One region of the Paenibacillus sp. FSL R7-277 genome, then DNA from elsewhere that is predicted to be linked to it. Evidence: predicted binding sites of a transcription regulator. Region 1 holds the regulator's gene; the other holds the start of a gene.
What was found. Region 1 encodes LexA, which represses DNA repair genes until DNA is damaged. Its sites were predicted from a motif close to CGAACATATGTTCG; they were not measured.
Positions count from the first base shown of each region.

Region 1 (3,382 bases):
GCGGTTGTATTTAATAGTAGAGATACGCGCACGCTCAACCTTAAGGAACGGACGGCGGAAGAACAGCAGCGCAGCGAGCAGGAAGTACAGCACTACACCCAGCCAGTTAGCCAGAATCCCGCTTCCTTTGGCTTCGTCAATTGAGCCGACCACCCAGAACATGATACCGAGCAGCATCAGTACAACGGGGAATACAATATTGCGACCTTTGAAAATATCGATGCTTTTCGCGGCAGTCTTAGTGCTGGAAGTGTAAATGGAGTCCTTCCCCTGCTTCTTTCTTTGCTGGTTAATTTGCTTCGTGTTGCGTTGAACCATTCTTTCCCAAGAACGGGCCATGTAAGTTCCCCCTAGTCATCCTGTATTATCTATGAAAAGGCAACAGGCTAATGCTTAAGTCCGTTATTGCCTTCTTCATGCTCCGGATTGTCCACAATTTCGATGGTATCAAGCTGGGCCCGAAAGTTAGTGCGGATATTCCCCAGGTACATCTCGCGGAGCTTGGCACGTTCAGCCAGTTCCTCGTCATTCAGGCCGCCGTTCTTAGCTTTGCGTGCCAATTCATTGATGCGTGCGACCAATTCGTCAATATTCAATACGTTTCCCTCCCTCTAAATTCATTTTAACTTTGCCATGAGAAAAAGAGCTTGTCAAGGTCTACCCCCTGAAAGCTCTCACAGTCGATCATTAGTCTGACATATTCCTTCAGTATAAAGGTAAAGTCAGAATATCTCCGGCCTTAATGCCGCTGTTCTCCAAATGATTCGTCTTCATTATTCCTTCTATATATACGGCAGTCTTCATGTCCTCAGGCTTGTTGCTTAACGCAATACTCCATAAGGTATCTCCGCGTTCGACTACGATCCGCTTATCCGGCTTCATCGACGAGACCGAACCGGCAAAAACATTCCCCACCACAGTGAATCCCGAAATAACAAGCATCAGCACCAGAACCAGCTTCATCAGGCTGACCTGACGGAATAGTGATGAGAGCGCAGCGAGACTATGAAGAATACCGTCCTTGATCTTGGTTACATAACTATGAGCAGTTGGATTACCGGGAGCGGACACCTTGATATCCTCATTATTGTAGATGCTGTTGTATGTACTATACTTTAACATGATCATCATCCTCCAAACACATGTTCTTGCTTTCGAAAATAATATAACACGAACATGTGTTTCGATCAATAGTTTTTTCGGAACATTTGTTCTCTTTATTTCCGTTCTCTTATTTTCCTCATTTTAGAACTTATGTTTGTACGAACGGAAGTTCTATGTTATAATTTTCCCAAACATAGTATATGGGGTTGATTCCGATGTCAAAGATTTCTAGTCGTCAGCTGGCGATCCTGGAATTTATACGTAATGAAGTCCGCAGCAAGGGTTATCCTCCGTCCGTCCGCGAGATTGGCGAGGCTGTCGGCTTGGCCTCCAGCTCAACCGTGCATGGTCACTTGGACCGGCTTGAGAAGAAGGGCCTGATCCGGCGTGACCCAACGAAACCGCGTGCCATTGAATTACTCGGCCAGGAAGATTCAGAGAATGTGCATCAATTCGTCCAGACCGTTACCCGCATCCCGGTCGTGGGTAAGGTTACAGCTGGTGTTCCTATTACAGCTACAGAGAATATTGAGGATTACTTCCCATTGCCTGCTCATTATGTAGGCGATAACAAGGTATTTATGCTATCTGTTCTTGGTGACAGTATGGTAGATGCCGGAATTATGAACGGGGATTATGTCATCGTGCGCCAGCAGCAGACTGCCGACAACGGCGATATTGTTGTAGCGATGACCGAAGAAGATGAAGCAACTGTCAAGACCTTCTACAAGGAACGGGATCATATCAGGCTGCAGCCGGAGAATCCGGCGTACGAGCCTCTCCGCCTCAACCGCGTTACGATTTTGGGCCGGGTCATCGGATTATTCCGCGATATCCACTAATCTACTCCCCGCTTAAGAACAGGCTGCTCCGCACCATGCGAAGCAGCCTGTTTTATGTTCATTTTACTTCGTGTAGTGGCCAAAAAGCTGTATACAAACATTTGTTCGCATTCGTCTTTATGGCCATTTTTCTGCGAACCGCTGCATAGCTCCGCACATATCCTGTTACAAAGGAGTGCTGATCTGTATGCCCAATTACCGAATTATCGTCGATCTGTCACAGCGCATGCTGTATTTGCTGGATAATGACGTTGTCACCAGAGGCTTCCCTGTCGGCATCGGCAAAATGTTAACCGTCTCGCCGGTAGGCGAATACACCATCATTAACAAACAGCCCCATCCAGGCGGCCCGTTCGGTGCCTTCTGGATGGGACTGTCCAAGCCGCATTACGGCATCCACGGAACCAATGACCCATCCTCCATTGGCCACATGGTCTCACACGGCTGTATTCGTATGTATAACGCAGATGTTCTGGCTCTAGCCGCCCTCGTTCCCATAGGTACCCGTGTTACCATCCGGGAATAGGAACGTCACAAAAACCCTTGAGACGCCAGATTGCGCCCCAAGGGTTCTTGTGATTCATATGAATTAGAGCGGATACAGACTACAGCACACTTCTCAACAGACGGATAGCCACCGTATTCAAACGGATGGCCTCGCGGATCGATTCTCTGGCTGCCAGCAGTTCTCTTCTGGCCCGCGAACCTCTAGGCACTCTGCGCAGATTCTCATTGATTTCTTCCAGTCTCTCCAGCAGAATTGCCCGCTGTGTCAGCAGGACATTAATGGCTCTGCGAATCCGGTTACGTTCTCTTTGGCTCATCTTTACACCTCTCTTTTACACTTGGATAGTATAAGAGATGCCAAGAATGGCTCCAAAGATTGTGTGATTCGGCAGTAATGTTAGTTAGAGCTGCAGGTAGTGGGCAGCGAATCTGATTACTTTTTGTTCAATCGTACCCGGAATTCAAATTCATCGCGTCTATAAGTCATTCCGGCCAGCACAATGTACTCCGGTGTCCATTTCTGTACAGGTCCGGCATAATCAGCAATCACATGCGGTTTGCCATCAACCAGCTGAACGACGTAGACCTGTACCTGTGCCAGTGCAGCAGCGAATAGATCAGCATCACTGGACAGTACTTTATAAGCCGTATTCAACTTCGTTCCTCCTTGTTCCACAACCATATTAAAGATTCCGTCTCGAATCTATTCAATTATACCGGGTCATGGAACAATATGTAAACCATATTTACAGCTTAATAAAAAGGATTTTGAACAATCCGATATACTTCTTCGTGGCCCCGCCATCCCGGGTAAAAAAATTGGTATTCTTAAGGTCTGGTACACTGAATACTGAGAACAAAAAGTAGTTATCTCTCTCGGTCAAAGACTCAATTACAGGCTGGGCCACCACTTTGCTAATTCCGTCGCC
Region 1 covers NZ_ASPX01000054.1:2,355-5,736, reverse strand. The annotation lists gene C173_RS16260 (hypothetical protein) at 1-339, opposite strand, end outside; gene C173_RS16255 (DUF896 domain-containing protein) at 387-596, opposite strand; gene C173_RS32915 (LysM peptidoglycan-binding domain-containing protein) at 706-1,122, opposite strand; gene lexA (transcriptional repressor LexA) at 1,320-1,946, shown strand; gene C173_RS16240 (L,D-transpeptidase) at 2,134-2,472, shown strand; gene C173_RS16235 (hypothetical protein) at 2,552-2,770, opposite strand; gene C173_RS16230 (hypothetical protein) at 2,887-3,108, opposite strand; gene C173_RS16225 (DUF4359 domain-containing protein) at 3,200-3,382, opposite strand, start outside.

Region 2 (3,382 bases), on a different contig from region 1:
GCTCTCGGTAGGCGCCATGGCCTCTTGCAGCTGTTCCACGACCTTAAGCTCATCCAACACATAGCCTTCTTGTCCATCCAGAAGCACTGCTGATACCGCTTTGACGCTGGTTCCTGCATAGAAGCGGTAGGTTCCGGCTTCCAGCACATAAGCGGAAGCGTGCCCGGTCACTCCGGCGTCATCATAGGAAGCCATGGAATGGAGCGGGAAGCTTACAGTAAGACGCTGAGACTCGCCAGGCTCCAGCAGCTTAGTCTTAGCGAAGGCTGCCAGCGCTTTGGCCGGTTGACCCAGCTGTCCTTGCGGCGCTTCAACATACACCTGCACTACTTCTTTACCGGCATATACTGCTCCCGTATTCGTTACGGTGACGCCGATTTCAATCTGCGGCTCGCCCGCCTGGTTCACCAGCTTCGCTTCCTCCGGCTCCAGCTTGAAGGTCGTGTAAGAGATCCCGTAGCCGAATTCATACTGAACCTTATCGGGACAGAAGGTCTCGAAATAACGGTAGCCCACATAGATATCTTCCTCGTACAGGTTCTTGAACTCATTGCCGTAGTTGCGGGTCGACGGGTAATCCTCAATGGAATAAGCGATGGTGTCCGTCAGCTTGCCGCTTGGCGTAACCTCGCCGGCCAGAACATCGGCGATCGCGTGGCCGCCCTCCATGCCGCCATGCCAGGAATAGATCACTGCAGAGATAGGGTTCACATAAGCGGCGTCATTTACCCAGCTCATATCGATAATGTTGGATACGTTGAGCACCACAATCGTCTGTTCAAAATGAGCCGTAACCGAGACAAGCATCGCCTTCTCATCTTCCGTCAGCCGGTAGCTGCCTGCGGTATCGGCATTATCCTGATCCTCGCCCGCCGTACGTCCAATGACAACAACCGCTTTGGCTGACTGGCTTCTTGCCTGTTTCACCAGCTCGTCCGTAAGCGGCATTTCCTTCTGGTTCCACGGCTCCGCAGCCCATACCTTGCCGCCGTCATCGAACGGATTAAGCCCGATCCAAGCCTCGTAGGCTGCAGCCAGCTCTTCATTCACGCTAATGTTCTTCTTGCTGCGCAGTCCATCCAGCAGATTCGTCGTATATGCAACGTGAACGCTACCGCCCGATCCTGTACCGCTGCGGTAATAGTTCACCTGTATTCTGCCAAAAACAGCGACGCTCTCACCGTTACCCAGCGGAAGCACCTGTCCCTCATTCTTAAGCAGTACCGCACCCTCTGCGGCTACCGTCCGGCTAAATTCTGCAAAACCCTCTAACGGCACTCCAATGTTCTGTGTACTCAATTGGTTTCCTCCTGTATGTTCATTTCCCATGCTGTGGGTTGATTCTATAGATAACGCCCTCCCTGCAGGGAATATACGTTGCCTTGAATCTGTATGGTCCATCATATAGCATATCCTTCTAAGAATATAAGCTCCAGCCAGATTATTCAAGCACCGCTTGCCGGATCGCCGGGATGCACATCTGTCTGCATAAATTTTTCCAGCTAAAAAGACACCTCTAATAAAAAAGACACCTGTGCGGGCGTCTCTCAAGCCTGTTCCTATGCAATCCGCTCCGCCTGAAAGAGATACGGCCGGATCTTCTATTGATTTTATCTGCGGCGGCGGCCCTTCATCATGCGGTTGTACATAATAAGAGCGGCAACGATCATGCCCAGCATGGCTACACTGCCTGCCGATTCCTGCGACATGCCGAACATAAGGCAAATACTTGTCACTAACTGTCTTGTCAGCAGCGCAACCGCAATCAGCATGATGGGCCGCCATATGTTATATCCTCTCACTTCAGCAACACTCCTAACCGGGATTTCAATAACCGTATGATTCCTCATTCCATGAACCATCAGTTTCTATTATAGCACAAGAAGGAATGCGCATACATTTTACAGGCGGCCAAGAAGGGGGGTATACCTTTGACAAGAACGTATGTTCGATATATAATGCTCACATATGAGGGGGATTGAGACCGTGGATGTAATGGAGAAACTAGAGATTCTGACCGCTTCCGCCAAATACGATGTAGCGTGCACTTCAAGCGGTTCCGACCGCAAGGGCCAGGCCGGGGCGCTCGGCAACACCTCCGCGATGGGCATCTGCCACAGCTTCGCGGCGGACGGCCGCTGTATCTCGCTGCTGAAGGTGCTTATGACCAACGGCTGTGTATATGATTGTGCCTATTGCATTAACCGCAAATCTAACCCCATTCGCCGGGCAGCCTTCACCCCTGAAGAGATCGCAGATATCACCATGCAATTCTACCGCCGTAATTATATAGAGGGACTATTTCTTAGCTCAGGCATTATGCGCAATCCGGACTACACCACCGAGCAGCTGATCTCAGCGCTTGAGCTGCTGCGCAATGTCTATCATTTCAACGGTTATATTCATGTAAAAGCCATCCCCGGAGCAGACGAAGCCCTGCTGTCCAGACTTGGCCTGCTCGCCGACCGCATGAGCGTCAACATCGAGCTGCCCTCGCAGGAGAGTCTCGGACGGCTCGCCCCCGATAAGAGCAAGGTATCCATCCTGAAGCCGATGGGGCTAATTACCAGCCGGATCAAGGAGAACCGCTCCGATATCGTCCGGTATAATCATGCGCCCCGCTTCGCTCCGGCCGGACAGAGCACCCAGATGATCGTGGGGGCAACGCCGGATACCGATTACCAGATCCTTAATCTGACGGAAGGCTTATACCGCAAATACGCACTCAAGCGTGTATTTTTCTCGGCCTATACCCCTGTAGTAGAGGATTCCCTCCTGCCCGCTCTAGACACCAAGCCGCCTCTGCTGCGGGAACACCGGCTCTATCAAGCCGATTGGCTCCTGCGCTTCTACGGCTTCAAGGCGAATGAATTATTGGATGAGGCTGTGCCGAACTTCAACCCGCTGCTGGACCCCAAATGCAGCTGGGCCGTTAACCACCGGGAGCAGTTCCCCGTTGAGATCAACCGCGCCCCGTACGAAATGCTGCTGCGTGTACCCGGCATCGGCGTAAGAAGCGCACAGCGGATCGTGAAGGCCAGACGGGCCGGATCGCTCGATTTCCATGCGCTGAAGAAGCTGGGCGTGGTCATCAAGCGTGCCCAGTTCTTCATCACCTGTAAGGATAAGCCGCTGGAGGGGCTGAAGGTAAGCGAGCATACGCTGCTTCGCTCACTCATGTCCGGGGAGCAGCTCGCTCTCCAGCAGCCGCAGGTGGAGCAGCTCACGCTGTTCGACGACTTTAACCTCTCCACCTTGCCCGCCGCCGGGGACTGGAACAGCTTCAACAAGGGAGCGAAGGCCTGATGTTCAAGCCGTCCGCACTGGCGTACACCTATGACGGAAGCTTCGAGGGTCTGCTGTGCTGTGTATTTGAGAGCTA
Region 2 covers NZ_ASPX01000045.1:103,225-106,606, reverse strand. The annotation lists gene C173_RS16000 (glycoside hydrolase family 3 C-terminal domain-containing protein) at 1-1,329, opposite strand, end outside; gene C173_RS15995 (hypothetical protein) at 1,611-1,802, opposite strand; gene C173_RS15990 (putative DNA modification/repair radical SAM protein) at 1,996-3,306, shown strand; gene C173_RS15985 (TIGR03915 family putative DNA repair protein) at 3,306-3,382, shown strand, end outside.
Region 2: a site for LexA is predicted at 1,938-1,951, ahead of C173_RS15990 (putative DNA modification/repair radical SAM protein). Genes of this name have one in related genera too.